4 linked regions of the Pokkaliibacter sp. MBI-7 genome follow. The protein of the gene in region 1 binds, or shares a complex with, the protein of each later gene. Links are inferred from orthologs where the notes say so. Each region holds a gene or a part of one and is shown in the gene's direction. Other genes may lie near its edges. The genes, in order: dnaX, holA, dnaN and QCD60_RS21995.

Region 1 (3,843 bases):
GCCGGTGGTAGCCAAGGCAACGTTCAGCCGTTTAGACGACCTGATTTTTCAGGCGGTACGAAAATGGGCCAAGCGTCGGCACCCGAACAAGAATGCCTTATGGGTCATGGAGAAATACTTCCAGCCCATCGGGGAGCGTTCAAGGGTGTTTGCCGCCACGGTAAAGAATGAGTGGGGCGACAAGTCGGTGGTGGCGCTGTATGCGCTGGCCAGTACACCGATAGAACGACACAGAAAGATCGCAGGGGACTACAATCCCTTCGATCCCGACATGGAAGCCACAGGTGAGGCGCTGCGAATGAGTCGGATGCTGAATAAGCTGAAGTATCGTAAACAGGTTGCCAGTCTGTACACCCAGCAGAAAGGTCGCTGTGCGTTATGCAAGGAACCGGTTACCAAAGAAACAGGATGGCATGACCATCATATCGTTTACCGCTCACAAGGGGGTGACGACACACTGAGGAATCGGGTACTCTTGCACCCCGTTTGTCACGCTCAGCTTCACAGCCGTGGTCTGACAGTAAACAAACCGGCCCATTAAGTGGGCTTAGTTTAATCTGCTCGAGCCGTGTGCGGTGAAAGCCGCACGCACGGTTCTACGGGGGGGATGGCACAGTAATGTGCTGTCCCTACCCTACTGACGGCACAAGCCTTTACGTGAATCTGCGGAAACTTGTGTTAGTTTGATAGTGCTCTGTACTGAGTGATCTCGTAAAAAGGTTATAAAGTAAACGAGCAAGCCTTGTGGAAAGGCAAGTGTAATGGTGGCCCTGCCGGTCCCCCCGCAACAATAAACCGTGAACCCGGTCAGGCCCGGAAGGGAGCAGCCGCAGCGGTAGACTTGGGTGCCGGGGTGAGGCTGGCAGGACCGCCTCCAGTCTTTATCCCATTCTCGATTCTTTCCCGCTCGGTTGATAATGACCTCTCTGTGACGAAGAGGGAGTTAATGAGCTATCAGGTTTTGGCTCGCAAATGGCGGCCGAAAAACTTCCATGAAATGGTTGGACAAGAGCATGTGCTTAAAGCACTGATCAATGCTCTGGACAACAATCGTCTGCACCATGCCTATTTGTTTACCGGAACGCGCGGGGTTGGGAAGACCACCATTGCCCGAATTCTGGCTAAATGCCTCAATTGCGAAACCGGCGTTACTTCCAAACCCTGTGGGGTTTGTTCCTCCTGTCAGGAAATTAATGAAGGACGTTTCGTTGATCTGATCGAAGTCGACGCAGCATCCCGCACCAAGGTAGAAGACACCCGCGAGTTATTGGAAAACGTCCAGTATGCTCCTAGTCGTGGTCGCTACAAGGTCTACCTAATCGACGAAGTGCACATGCTATCCGGACACAGCTTCAATGCGCTGTTGAAAACCCTGGAAGAGCCGCCACCTCACGTCAAGTTTCTGCTTGCCACTACCGATCCGCAGAAGCTGCCTATCACTGTATTGTCCCGGTGTTTGCAGTTCAGTCTCAAAAATATGAGTCCCGAGCGCATTGTCGGGCATCTGCAGCACGTGCTTGCTGCAGAACAGGTCGAGTTTGAAGAGCCTGCCTTGTGGCAACTGGGGCGGGCGGCTGACGGCAGTATGCGTGATGCCATGAGTCTCACAGACCAGGCCATTGCGTATGGCCAGGGTCGTGTTGCGGCGGCCGATGTTGCTGCAATGCTGGGTACCCTTGATCAGCGGTGGGCTTTTGCCCTGGTTGAGGCACTGGCTCGGCATGATGTATCCCGGATGCTGCAACAGGTTGCCGCCCTGGCTGAGCTGGCGCCTGATTATCAGGGGGTACTGGCGGATATGCTGAGCCTGCTGCATCGCATTGCTTTGGCACAGGTCATGCCGGATGGTATAGACAACAGTCAGGGTGACCGTGACAGTGTGCTGGCGCTCGCGCAATTACTGCCAGCAGAAGATGTGCAGCTGTTTTATCAGATTGCTCTGACAGGCCGGAAAGATTTGCCTTTGAGTCCTGATGCGCGCCAAGGGCTGGAAATGGCATTGCTGCGCATGCTGGCATTTCGTCCCAGAGGGGTTGCCGTGACGCCGGGTAACGGTGCTGTGCAGATTGCTCCTGCATCAGTGCAAGCGGCGACGCCTGCGGTGGTTGTGGAGGGGGCAGGGCTAAAAAAGCCTGAGCCTGCTGCGATGCCAGCAGTGATACAGCAGACTGATAAGGTATCGCCTGCTGTCATGACTGCGCCGCAGCCCACTGCTAGCGCACCGAGCTCCGTGCCTGTTTCTAAAGAAGCGGCTCCTGTCGTGTTATCTTCAGCCGACAGTCAGGCCGGGATGCCGGTCGGAAATGCTTCTGGGGTCACAGAGCCGGGTGCCTCAGGTGACACGGCACGACCTTTAACTGAACAAGTGCTAAAAGAAACGTCAGTTGCCCCGCGTACTCCGATACCAGATACGGAACAGAGGGATACTGTTATTGCGCCTACGAACAGTGCCAGGCCAGCGGGGCATTCTGCTCCTGCTCCTGATGCTGCAGGCACACCGCCATTCGATACTCAGGTGCCTCTGGATGCCTACAGTGACTATCAGAGTGGAGCCAGTTATGCCGCGGCGATGATGGATGCAGGTGAGGATGAAGATGATTCCGAGCCCGGCGCCATGCTTGACCAGGCGGTCTACCAGGCCGACTATCTGCTGAGTCAGCTGTCCAGCCCCGAAGTAGTCAGTGCCGAAGCGGCATTGGATGAGGCGGAGGTGGAGGAGGAGCCGGATGTCGCCAGTCATGAGCCTGCGTTCGGGTACGAGCAGATCAGTCTGGAAACCTGGCCCTTGATTGCTCAGGATGTGCCCATACGTGGAGTGCTACGTGCTATTGTCGAGGCGACTGAGCTGGTTAGGGTTTCGGTAGAGGGGCTAGAGCTGACTTGCGAAGATCAGCAGCACTCTCTGTTCAGTGCCCGTCAGCAATCCTTGCTGGAAGAGGCGCTTGCAGACTATTTTAAACGTCCAGTACGGATTAGCTGCCAGTCTTCGCGGGGGTTGGTACATACTGCCACGGTTTACAAGGCGCAGGCCAGAGCGCTGCGCCAGCAACAGGCTGAGACCGCTATCCACAACGATGCGACATTGCATGCGTTGCTCGATGCATTCGAAGCAATTATCCAACCCGGATCAATCAAACCGGTCGAATTACAGAGAGGTTGACATGTTAAAAGGTGGAATGGGCAATCTGCTGAAGCAAGCCCAGAAAATGCAAGAGCAAATGCAGAAAATGCAGGAAGAGCTGGCAAATGCAGAAACCACCGGTGAGTCGGGTGCTGGTCTGGTCAAAATCGTGATGACGGGTCGTCATGATGTCAAACGCGTCACCATTGATGACAGCCTGATGTCTGAAGATAAAGAGATGCTGGAAGACCTGCTGGCTGCAGCGGTAAACGATGCTGTTCGCAAGATTGAAGCTGTTAACAAGGAAAAGATGGCCAGTGCAACTTCTGGCATGGGTCTGCCTCCTGGCTTCAAGATGCCCTTCTAATCATGCATTTCAGTCCACTCATTGATCAGTTGATGGACTCGTTGCGCTGTCTGCCCGGGGTTGGCCCCAAGACTGCGCAACGCATGGCCCTGCATTTGCTGGAGAGAGACCGGGTAGGTGCCGAACGGCTGGCCCAGGCGATGTTGAAGGCGGTGGAGCTGGTCGGGCACTGTGAAAAGTGCCGAAATTTAAGTGAGTCGCCCATTTGTCGGCTATGTGAAAGCAGCCATCGCGATGAGTCCTTGCTCTGTGTGGTGGAAATGCCGGCAGACGTCCTTGCTATTGAGCAGACAGGCAGTTACAGAGGGCACTATTTTGTGCTGATGGGGCATTTGTCCCCCATCGAAGGTATTGG
Region 2 (3,599 bases), on another replicon or contig:
TCAGGCTGGCGCACTGGATGTGGCCAATCTGACAGAAGAACAGCGTGATCTACGCCGCAAGGCTCATGAAACAGTTCAGAAAGTGACCGACGACATCGATCGCCGTCACACCTTCAACACGGCCATTGCCGCAGTGATGGAGCTGTGCAACGCCATCTCCAAATTCAGCGACAGCTCGGCGCAGGGGCTGGCGGTGGAGCACGAAGCCCTGTCTATGGCCGTGCAGTTGCTTTCTCCCATCACTCCCCATATCAGCCATCAACTGTGGCTGGATCTGGGTCACAGTGAAGCGGTCTGCGACAGCGCTTGGCCCAAGGTAGACAGCGCTGCTCTGGTACGTACTACTGTTGACATGGTAGTGCAGGTCAACGGCAAGACCCGTGGCAAGATCACCATTGCGGCTGATACCGAGCGCAGCGTGATTCAGCAGCTGGCACTGGCTGAAGACAACGTACAGCGCCACGTAGCAGATCAGACCGTCCGCAAGGTGATTGTTGTTCCAGGTAAGCTGGTCAACATCGTTGTGGGTGGTTGATAGCCCCTCAGAGACAAGGCTTGACGCGCGACCAGATGTCGCGCGTTGCTCACTTCAAGCAAGGAGATAAGCATGCGTTTTTGGATAGTGCTGTTGAGTGCCCTGTGGCTGGCTGGTTGTGGTTTCCAGCTGCGTGGCGCCCAGAATGGCGAAACCGGTCTGGTGATGCCAGTGAAAGCCAAATCCCCTCTGGAAGAACGGGTTCAGGCCAAGCTGACACAATTGGGTATTGATGGCAGCTACCATGGCGGCGACTACATGCAGATCATGTATGTGGACGAGCGTCGTGACCGCAGTCTGTTGGGCAGTGATGGCTCTGCAACTGAATATCTGCTGACCACCACGCTGACCTACAAGCTGGTCAACCCCTCGGCTGACACGCCTAATGTGCCGAAGAAGCTGCGACTGGAACGCACTTATCGTTACAACCAGGACACACTGCTGGCTTCTGATACTCAGGAAGCTCAGATACGCGATGAGATGCTGGGCGAACTGCTCAATCAGCTGCTGATGCGCTATCGTGCAGCGGAACACCGTGTTGAACCCCGCGAGTAACAAGTAGCCCCGCATGAAGCTCAAAGCTGAGCAACTCGACTCTCACCTCGATAAAGGTCTGTCACCGGTCTATATGCTGACCGGTGACGAGCCTTTACTGATGCAGGAATGTGCCGACCAGATCCGTAGCCAGGCGCGCAAGCGTGGCTTCGGTGACCGGGAGGTTTTTCATGTGGAGTCCGGCTTCAACTGGGAACAGGTGCTGGCCTCTGCCAATAGCCTCTCTCTGTTTGCAGAGCAAAAGCTGCTGGATGTCAGGCTGTCAGGCAAGCCGAACGATCAAGGCAGCAAGGCACTGCTTGAGTACGCCTCACGTCCGCCACAGGACACGGTGTTACTGCTTACCTTACCCAAACTCGACAGCAGTGCGATGAAGGCCAAGTGGGTCAATGCTATCGAGCAGGCCGGTGTGCTGATACAAATCTGGCCAATGGATGCTCAGGGGCTCCCTCGCTGGCTGGCTCAACGTGCCAAGCAAAAGGGCCTGCGCCTGACAACCGCAGCAGTGGAAGTCCTGGCACAACGAGTAGAGGGAAACCTGCTCGCCGCTATGCAGGAGCTGGATATGCTGGCTCTGGTCAGTGATGGCGCCGAAATCGATGATGAACAGATCCTCGATCTGGTAGGTAACCACGCGCGTCATGACGTCTACGATCTGTGTCGAGTTGCTTTCAGTGGCGACTGGCCAGCGACGCTGCGCATCCTGTCACACCTACGTCAGGACGGCGCCGAGCCCACATTGATGTTATGGGCATTAACTCGTGAGTTACGTGATCTGCTGCAACTGCTACGCCTGCAACGTGACGGTATGAACTTTGACAATGCCTGCCGACAGGCCAGGATATTTCCTCAACAGCGCCAGATTCCTCTTCGCAAAGCAGCGCAGCGTTGCCGCCCGGTATTACTGATGGCTCTGCTGCGACAGGCTCAGCAACTGGATGTCTTTAGTAAGACAGGGCAGACCGCCCTGTTCTGGACTGAACTGGAATTGTGGCTATCTCATCTGACAGGCCATCCCCTGCCCTTACCTTTCTACCGTCAATGACAGAGCTTACCCGTGCACCTGCCGTCAGTTCAGCACGTACTCACGATTCGCAGACATCGACCACATGACGTTGATAAGCCCGCTAATGCCCATTCAGGCACACTACTACCACAGGTAAAATGCGTCGCCTCACTGCTTTCGCCTTGTCTGCCACGAGTCCGCAACCATGCACGCGCTCTGAGATTGCCGTGATGATTGCGACAGGGCCTGCGCACCCGGCCTGCTCTTTACATTCACCAGACAGATCTTTGACCTTCCCCTTTGCCGAATGCCGCTACACTTGTACAGGAAGTCACTCCCCTCACTCAAGGACACGACAATGCAACAGAGATTGACTGCCCTGTTGTTGGTACTCGGCAGTTGCACCACGGGTGCTGCGCTGGCCAATGACGATCACAAAGGCCCTCATATACCCAAAGTGGCAATAGAGGCGTGCGCCAGCAAGCAGGAAGGCCAGGCCTGTTCATTCCTGGGTCGACAGGGTGAAACTGTCAGCGGCGTGTGTAGCAGCGCTCCCCCCATGCGCCCTCCACAGGAAGGTCAGGGAAATCAGCAGCCACCTCAGCCACAACAGTCAGGCAACGACATGCCACCACCGCCTCAGGGTGAAAAGGTCATGGCCTGCCGCCCCGATCATCCGCCGCAGAGTGACATGCCACCACCGCAGTAAACTGCAGCGGTACCTTGTTAAAAAGGACATCGCCAAAAAACAAAAGCAGCCGTGGGCTAATGCCAGTCAGTTAAGCTGACTGGCATTTTTATTTCTGGTCGGATACTTGGACGGCTTGGGCTTGACCACCCGCGGGTAACTGCGCTCCTCACGTCGATGAGGCAGGACGTAGTGCATGGCCGAAGCCTGTAGTTCAGCCAGGTAGCGAGGGATGTTGCCTGGATGATTCAAAGAGACCCCGTTCAAGAAGCCCAGGATCGCCCAGGTGCAGGCGGTGAAACTCATTTCGCAGGGGGAGATGCCAGGGCAGTGGCGACTCATTTCCAGCATTTGATAACGCAGCAGATTGTACCCCAGCAGTACGCCCCACAGCTCTTGTTCAATCATCTCCGGCGTTTTACTGCGCAGTGTGTAGTGACCCGCGAGCATGCCTTGCTTCATTTCTCGATAGCCCAATTCGATTTCCCAACGCTGGCTGTACAGATCCACGATGTCATCTGGCGGAAAGCGCAGAGGATCGATCATCGAAGTCAGTACTTGCCGGACTTTGCCCTTGATGGTCTTGCTTAATAACCTGGCCTGTAGCGTGTCGGGCAGCTCGGGCCATTGCTTACGCGCCTGCGGCGAGGTCTTTAGCGAGACGATGGCATCCTGGCGTCCCAGCTTGTATAGCACCTCATATTGAGCATCCTTGCGCAGCGGCAGTAGCCAATGGCGCTGAGTGCCTGTTTGTTGCCAGCGATGAAGAAGCCCCAGCGAATAGAAGCCACGGTCGAACAAGGTCAGCGAGTGAT
Region 3 (3,617 bases), on another replicon or contig:
ATACTGTGGCGGCGTCACCGGTTGAACCGTCTTACATTGCCCCCTCTGTACCGGTCGCCGCCGCCCCTGCTTCGGTTATTAAAGAAGCACCGGCCATTATTACTTCCAGCAGCGACTATCGTAAGGCTGACGAGCTGGCCGAAGAGCTGGCTTATAAAGAGGAGCGTAACGAGCGTACGGTTGATGTCGAAGGCGGGATTCGTCACCAGAGCCATCTGAACAAGGCTTTTACCTTTACTTCCTTTGTTCAGGGCAAGTCCAACCAGCTGGCACTGGCTGCTGCCAAACAGGTCGCCGATAACCCCGGTGGTTCTTACAATCCACTATTCCTCTACGGCGGTGTGGGTCTTGGTAAGACGCACTTGATGCATGCGGTCGGCCTGGCCATGCTGGAGCGTAACCCCAATGCCAAGATTGTGTATCTGCACTCCGAGCGCTTTGTTGCGGACATGATCAAGGCGCTGCAACTGAATGCCATCAACGATTTCAAGCGCTTCTACCGTTCTGTGGATGCCCTGCTGATCGACGATATTCAGTTCTTCGCCAATAAGGAGCGTTCGCAGGAAGAGTTCTTCCATACCTTCAATGCGTTGCTGGAAGGTGGTCAGCAGATGATTCTGACCTGTGATCGTTATCCCAAGGAGATCAGCGGGCTGGAAGAGCGATTGAAGTCACGCTTCGGCTGGGGCCTGACGGTTGCGGTGGAGCCGCCCGAGCTGGAAACACGGGTAGCGATCCTGAAGAAGAAGGCTGATGAGGCTAATATTGATCTGCCTGATGATGCGGCCTTCTTTATTGCTCAGAAGATCCGTTCCAACGTGCGAGAGCTTGAAGGTGCACTCAAGCGAGTGATCGCCAATGCTCACTTTACCGGCAGCGATATTACCCTGCCGTTTATCCGCGAATCACTGAAGGATCTGCTGGCGCTGCAGGACAAGCAGATCAGTATCGATAATATTCAGCGAGTGGTCGCTGAGTACTACAAGATCAAGGTGGCGGACTTGCTGTCAAAACGGCGTAGCCGTTCGGTAGCGCGCCCCCGTCAGGTGGCGATGGCACTAGCCAAGGAAATCACCAACCACAGTCTGCCGGAAATTGGTGACGCCTTCGGTGGCCGCGACCACACTACGGTGCTGCATGCTTGCCGCAAGATTACCGAACTGCGTGAGGAAGATGCAGAAATCCGTGAGGATTATCAGAATCTGCTGCGTTCACTGACGGCCTGATCTGACTGCAATATCCATCTCTCAGGTGGCGTAAAAGCCACCTGAGCTACATTTATTTCGCTCGTTCTGTTCGATGGCAATACCTGATACCATCGACCCCCATTCAACAGAGCGATATTCAGACGACTCACGGAAGCCTGAGATGAAATTTGTCATTTCCCGCGAAGCCCTTTTAAAGCCTCTTCAACTGGTTGCTGGCGTGGTTGAACGCCGTCAGACACTGCCGGTCCTGTCCAACGTACTGCTGGTCGCTGAAGGTGATCACCTGTCGCTGACCGGTACCGATCTGGAAGTTGAGCTGGTGGGCCGCGCCAAGCTGGAGCAGCCATCGGTTGCTGGCTCCATCACCGTGCCTGCACGCAAGCTGATGGATATCTGTAAATCTCTGCCAGATGGCTCAATGATTGAGTTTGATGTGCAGGAGCAGAAGCTGGTGCTGCGCTCCGGTCGTAGCCGCTTCACACTGTCCACCTTGCCCGCCTCGGAGTTCCCCAGCGTTGAAGACAGCCCTCAGGCCTTCGAGCTGACGCTGGCACAACAGCAGCTGAAGCGACTGATTGACCGTACCTCCTTCGCCATGGCGCAGCAGGACGTGCGCTATTACCTCAATGGCATGCTACTGGAAGTGGTGCAGGGTCGTGTCCGTATGGTAGCGACCGATGGTCACCGTCTGGCGACCTGTGCCTGCGATGCCGAGGTAAATCCTGCCGAAAAGATCCAGGTCATCATCCCGCGTAAAGGGGTGCTGGAGCTGGTTCGTCTGATTTCCGATCCTGAAGCACCACTGCGGATGCTGATCGGCAGCAATCATATTCGTGCCCATGTCGGCGACTTTGTATTCACCTCCAAGCTGGTGGATGGCCGCTTCCCCGATTACGAGCGGGTCGTTCCACGCAACGGTAACAAGACGCTGCTGGCTGATCGTCAGGAGCTGCGCACGGTGTTGCAGCGTGCGGCGATTCTGTCGAACGAGAAGTACCGTGGCGTACGCTTGCTGCTCAACCCCGGTCAGTTGCAGGTGTTTGCCAATAACCCAGAGCAGGAAGAAGCGGAAGAGTCACTGCTGGTGGATTATGACAGTGACAACATGGAAATCGGCTTCAACGTTACCTATCTGCTGGACGTGCTGAACGTCGTAGGTGAGGAGCAGGTCAAAATTATTCTGTCTGACCCCAACAGCAGTGTGCTGGTGCAGGAAGCAGAAGATACCGACTCTCTGTATGTTGTAATGCCGATGCGTCTGTAATTGATGCGCAGGTTATCAACACTGATACACAGACTTATCCACAGATAGCGGTAACTGGTAGTGGCCATTACCCGTCTGGATATTCATCGCATCCGCAATATCCAACAGGCTTCCCTGACCCCGTCTCCCGGAGTAAATCTGCTCTGGGGGGCGAATGGCAGTGGCAAGACCAGCATCCTCGAAGCTATCCACATGCTCAGTGTGGCGCGCTCGTTCCGTACCCATAAGGTTAAGACGGTTATTGCTCATGGCGAGCCGCAATGCACCCTGTTCGCCCGTCTGCGCCATCTGGAAGAGCCGGAAATGACCGTGGGAGTGCAGCGCCAGCTCGATGGTGATAACCAGATCCGTATTGGTGCCGGTCAGCCCAGCAACCTTGCAGAGCTGGCGCGTTTGCTGCCTTTACAGGTCATCAATCCTGATGCGTTTCGCCTGTTGGAAGGCAGCCCGTCCGAACGCAGGCATTTTTTGGATTGGGGAGTATTTCATCAGGAGATACTGTTCTTTGACTGCTGGCGCCGCTATCAGCGTGCACTCAAGCAGCGCAACAGCCTGCTCAAATATGCTAGAATAGACCCTCTTTTGCGTGCCTCCTGGGAGGCCGAGCTGGTCACTCAGGGCGCAGCTATTGATGAGATGCGTAAAGCCTATCTGGCACGTTTTTCTCCTGTATTTCAGGACTATCTTGCCAAGCTCACCGGCCTTGAGGACATAGCCTTACATTATTATCCCGGCTGGGATGCTAAGCGTTCTTTAGACGACGTTTTACAAAGCGGTGCTGTGCGTGATCAGGAGCTGGGGTTTACTCAGCATGGCCCTCATCGTGCCGACATGCGTATCCGTTGTGGTCCGCGTGCTGCCGTTGATGTGCTGTCGCGCGGCCAACAGAAGATGGTGGTCTGTGCCATGAAGCTGGCACAGGGGCAAGTTCTTGCCAGTGACCATCAACGCCAGCCCATTTATCTGATTGATGACCTTCCGGCGGAGCTGGATAGGGATCATCGCCAGGCGCTTTGTGAATTGATAGAGGAGTTGGCCTGTCAGGTGTTTATCACCTCAGTGGAGGCCGACGTGTTGGATGAATGTTGGAGCAGTGGCTGTCAGGTTAAACTGTTTCACGTGGAACAGGGACTGATCACGGAATG
Region 4 (3,838 bases), 220 kb from region 1 along the record:
ATGAGCAGGAGAAGTTAGCGAGTGTATTGGATGGTATGACACCTGCCGCTGTTATGCAGAAGCTGGGGCATGAGGGGCAGCACCCGGAAGGGCGGTTTTTCCCTGATACCTATGTCTATCATTCAAGTATGTCTGATGCTGATGTGCTTTCTCAGGCCTATGACCGTATGCAGAAAGTACTGAGTGAAGAGTGGAAGCAACGGGCAGATGGTTTGCCCTATCGGAACTCCTACGAGGCGCTGATTATGGCTTCGATTGTTGAGAAAGAAACAGGCGTTCCCGAAGAGCGTGACAAGATTGCAGGCGTTTTTGTACGCAGGCTCGAAAAGGGGATGCGATTACAGACCGACCCGACGGTGATCTACGGCTTGGGTGATTCCTACGATGGCAACATTACCAAGGCGGATTTGAACAGCCCAACCCCTTACAACACTTACACCATTGTTGGCCTCCCTCCTACGCCGATCGCTATGCCCGGAGCGGCAGCTATTCATGCTGCATTGCATCCAGCGGAGGGAACTGCACTTTATTTTGTCGCCACCGGTAATGGCGGGCACACGTTCTCTGATTCACTTCAGGAGCACAATCAAGCGGTGAGCCAATACCTGAAGGTATTGAAAAATCGTCCCAAGGCAGAAGACAAAAGCAAATGACAAGAGGTTGTTTCATAACGCTTGAAGGTACTGAGGGAGCGGGTAAGACAACTGCACTGGCGCACATCGTCGCCTGGCTGAAGCATAGAAATATTTCTTATGTGCTTACAAGAGAGCCTGGAGGCACGCCTATAGCAGAGGAGATTCGCCAGCTCGTTCTTTCTCCTCGTGATGAACAGGTGGTCCCTCTTAGTGAGTTGCTGCTGGTGTTTGCGGCTCGAGCACAACATATTGAAAAATTGATCAAACCAACGCTGAGCCAGGGTACCTGGGTGGTATGTGATCGTTTTACTGACAGCACCTATGCCTATCAGGGGGGCGGGCGACAGTTGCCATTTGAGCCAATTGTGCAACTGGAAAACCTGGTACAGGCAGGCTTCCAGCCCGATTTGACGCTCTTGCTTGATGTCACTCCGGAGGTCGGTATGCGTCGTGCCTCTCGTCGTAGCGCGGCCGATCGAATCGAACAAGAAGCCATGAGCTTCTTCCAGCGCGCCAGGCAGGCATTTTTGGCGCGTGCAGAGTCCGCGCCTGAGCGTTTTCGTGTAATCAATGCAGATCAGAACCTGGAGTCGGTAAAGGATCAAATCACTCAAGCGCTGAGTGGTTGGTCGGAGCTGCATCGTGGCTGAGTTATTGCCCTGGCAGCAGTCAATCTGGCAGCAGGTTATTGCTCGGCATGAGCAGGGGCGCCTCCCTCATGCATTGCTGCTCAATGGGCCGGAGGGAGTGGGAAAGCGGCAGTTCGCTGAGTACATGTCTGCCTGGTTTTTGTGTTCGGCTCAGCAGCAGGCTCCCTGTGGTCAATGTCGTAGTTGTATGCTGTTAGGGCACGGTAGTCACCCAGACAGAATGGTGATTGTGCCAGAGGGCGCACAGGGAACCATTAAAGTGGATGCTATCCGTCAGGTGAGTGAGTTTAGTGCGGAAACTGCGCAACAGGGTAATGGTAAGGTGGTGCTGGTACAGAATGCTGATCGGTTGAATGTACAAGCGGCCAATGCGCTGTTGAAAAATCTCGAAGAGCCTCCAGCGCGGACGCTCTTTATTTTATGGTCAGCACATTTTGCCAGGCTGATGCCTACCATTCGAAGTCGATGCCAACAGTTAGCCTTCTCGCTGCCCGCTACAGAAGATTCGCAAAAATGGTTGGTGCAACAGGGTGTCGGTGCGGATCAGTTTCCCCAGTTGCTCAACATCGCTCGCGGTTCCCCTCTGAAGGCGCTGGAGTATCATGAGGCCAATCTGCTACAGGTATGGGATGAGTGGCAGCAACAACTGATCGGACTGCAGACCGGCAGGGTCAGTGTTTCTGAGCTGGCAGAACTATGGAAGAATCGCCAGACAGGCATGATTCTCAGTTGGCTGTCGGACTGGATAAGCGAGGCCGTCAAGCAGATGATGGGAGCGGTGCATTCAACCGGTTTGTTTCAGCCTGAGCTGCTGAGTGCGGCTGTTGCAACTGCCCGAGCCTCTGAGTGGTTGGCGTTTTATGAAAAACTAAATGTTTTAAGAGTGCAGTTGGATGGCACGGCTAATCTCAATCCGTCTTTGGCTCTGGAAACGATATTGATCGAATGGTCTCGACTGATGCGGACGAGTTCTCGGTCCAGAGTGGACGGCAAACCCGTGAGGAATTGAAATGGCACACGGAATACTGAACTGTACGTTTGATAGCAAGACCATGTTGTATCAGTGCTATATGCCTTTCATTGAACGAGGTGGCTTGTTTATCCCTACTCAGCGTACCTATCAGCTGGGTGATGAAGTATTCGCGGTATTAACTATTATGAGTGAGCCTGAAAAGGTACCGGTCTCCGGCAAAGTGATCTGGATTACTCCGCCCGGTGGTCAGAATAATCGCCCGGCGGGTGTTGGAATTCAGGTCAATCCGCAAGACGAAGCGGCTATTCGTAAACTCGAAACGCTGCTGGCGGGAACTCAGGAATCTGATACCACTACGTTCACAATGTAATATCTGATCAGCAGTGTGATGGATTGTAGTTAGTCAGCTGAATGATCTCTTCTAATATGAACTGCTGATTGTGAGTCAGAGAATCTGTCTCCAGGCAAATTAGTATTCGTTCTTACTCACTAAAGTGTCTTATTGAATACTCATGAATATTGTCGATTCCCATTGTCACCTGAACATGTTGAAGCCAGAGCAGGCTGATGGTCTGGACTACATACTGCGTGCAGCCAGAGAGCGTGGTGTCGCAGAGTTTCTATGTATAGGCGTCGATCTGGATAAGTGGCAAGAGGTGCGTGAAATCGCTGAACGGCATGACGATGTTTACGCCACCGTCGGGATCCATCCATTACACCCGGTAGACTCGTTACCATCTGAAGAAGCGTTGATGATCCTGGCTGATCACCCAAAAGTATTGGCGATCGGCGAAGCTGGGCTCGACTATTTCTATACGGAAAGTCATGAGCAGCGTGAAGCACAAAAGCAGGTATTCGGTCTGCAATTGCGTGTTGCCAGTAAGTTGAATCTGCCTATCGTCGTTCATACTCGAGAAGCCAGAGAGGATACTCTGGAGCTGATTCGTGCCTACGGTTCAACACAGTCAGCGGGTGTGCTGCATTGCTTTACCGAGAACTGGGAAATGGCCAAAGCTGCACTGGATCTCGGATACTACATTTCATTCTCTGGCATCCTTACCTTCCGTAATGCAGACAGCTTGCGTGAAGTCGCGCGTAAGGTGCCACTGGATCGCGTATTGGTTGAGACAGACTCACCATATCTGGCACCGGTCCCGCATCGCGGAAAAACCAATGAACCACAATACGTTGTTGAAGTGGCGCAATGTCTGGCTGATCTTCATCAGTTGCCTTTGGCCAGAATGGCTGAGCTTACAACTGCGAACTATAAAGCGCTGTTTCATCGCACTTAACCGGTGAGGAGGGTATATGGCTATTGATCTAGCATCTCTGCAGCAGCATGCGGCAGCTGATGGCCTCCCTCCGGTTGAAGAATGGTATCCTGATTTTTGTGCTGATATGGATCTGGTCATACGGGCTGATGGTACCTGGGTTCATGAGGGAGGAGAGTTCAGGCGTCCAGCATTGATGAAGTTATTCTCCCGTATCCTTCGTCTGGACGATGATGGCTGCTATTACCTGGTTACACCGGTAGAGAAAGTACGTATTCAGGTAGAAGACGCGCCTTTTGTTATTTTGGC

What was found.
Region 2: the proteins of dnaX (region 1) and holA are in contact, whole or in part, in a cryo-EM structure (PDB 8GIZ), measured with the Escherichia coli proteins. The link is inferred for Pokkaliibacter sp. MBI-7 from one-to-one orthologs.
Region 3: the proteins of dnaX (region 1) and dnaN are in contact, whole or in part, in a cryo-EM structure (PDB 8GIZ), measured with the Escherichia coli proteins. The link is inferred for Pokkaliibacter sp. MBI-7 from one-to-one orthologs.
Region 4: the proteins of dnaX (region 1) and QCD60_RS21995 are in contact, whole or in part, in a cryo-EM structure (PDB 8GIZ), measured with the Escherichia coli proteins. The link is inferred for Pokkaliibacter sp. MBI-7 from one-to-one orthologs.

What each region holds. Positions count from the first base shown.
Region 1 is NZ_JARVTG010000002.1:292,591-296,433, forward strand. The notes cover bases 550-3,553. They hold dnaX (DNA polymerase III subunit gamma/tau), read left to right. Parts: upstream 550-946; coding sequence 947-3,160; downstream 3,161-3,553. Other genes in these bases: QCD60_RS21005 (YbaB/EbfC family nucleoid-associated protein), read left to right, coding at 3,162-3,488; recR (recombination mediator RecR), read left to right, coding at 3,491-3,553. In the rest of the region: ltrA (group II intron reverse transcriptase/maturase), read left to right, coding at 1-541; more of recR, read left to right, coding at 3,554-3,843. UniProt on the Escherichia coli protein: Part of the beta sliding clamp loading complex, which hydrolyzes ATP to load the beta clamp onto primed DNA to form the DNA replication pre-initiation complex.
Region 2 is NZ_JARVTG010000001.1:1,069,719-1,073,317, forward strand. The notes cover bases 360-3,119. They hold holA (DNA polymerase III subunit delta), read left to right. Parts: upstream 360-1,103; coding sequence 1,104-2,135; downstream 2,136-3,119. Other genes in these bases: leuS (leucine--tRNA ligase), read left to right, coding at 360-535; lptE (LPS assembly lipoprotein LptE), read left to right, coding at 608-1,090; QCD60_RS04755 (hypothetical protein), read left to right, coding at 2,455-2,805; QCD60_RS04760 (IS4 family transposase), read right to left, coding at 2,872-3,119. Also shown: more of leuS, read left to right, coding at 1-359; more of QCD60_RS04760, read right to left, coding at 3,120-3,599. UniProt on the Escherichia coli protein: Part of the beta sliding clamp loading complex, which hydrolyzes ATP to load the beta clamp onto primed DNA to form the DNA replication pre-initiation complex.
Region 3 is NZ_JARVTG010000001.1:2,508,145-2,511,761, forward strand. What follows is about bases 643-3,420. They hold dnaN (DNA polymerase III subunit beta), read left to right. Parts: upstream 643-1,368; coding sequence 1,369-2,472; downstream 2,473-3,420. Other genes in these bases: dnaA (chromosomal replication initiator protein DnaA), read left to right, coding at 643-1,226; recF (DNA replication/repair protein RecF), read left to right, coding at 2,533-3,420. Outside these bases: more of dnaA, read left to right, coding at 1-642; more of recF, read left to right, coding at 3,421-3,617. UniProt on the Escherichia coli protein: Confers DNA tethering and processivity to DNA polymerases and other proteins. Acts as a clamp, forming a ring around DNA (a reaction catalyzed by the clamp-loading complex) which diffuses in an ATP-independent manner freely and bidirectionally along dsDNA.
Region 4 is NZ_JARVTG010000002.1:510,263-514,100, forward strand. The notes cover bases 287-3,285. They hold QCD60_RS21995 (DNA polymerase III subunit delta'), read left to right. Parts: upstream 287-1,277; coding sequence 1,278-2,294; downstream 2,295-3,285. Other genes in these bases: mltG (endolytic transglycosylase MltG), read left to right, coding at 287-653; tmk (dTMP kinase), read left to right, coding at 650-1,285; QCD60_RS22000 (PilZ domain-containing protein), read left to right, coding at 2,296-2,628; QCD60_RS22005 (TatD family hydrolase), read left to right, coding at 2,771-3,285. Also shown: more of mltG, read left to right, coding at 1-286; more of QCD60_RS22005, read left to right, coding at 3,286-3,550; QCD60_RS22010 (DUF1285 domain-containing protein), read left to right, coding at 3,567-3,838. UniProt on the Escherichia coli protein: Part of the beta sliding clamp loading complex, which hydrolyzes ATP to load the beta clamp onto primed DNA to form the DNA replication pre-initiation complex.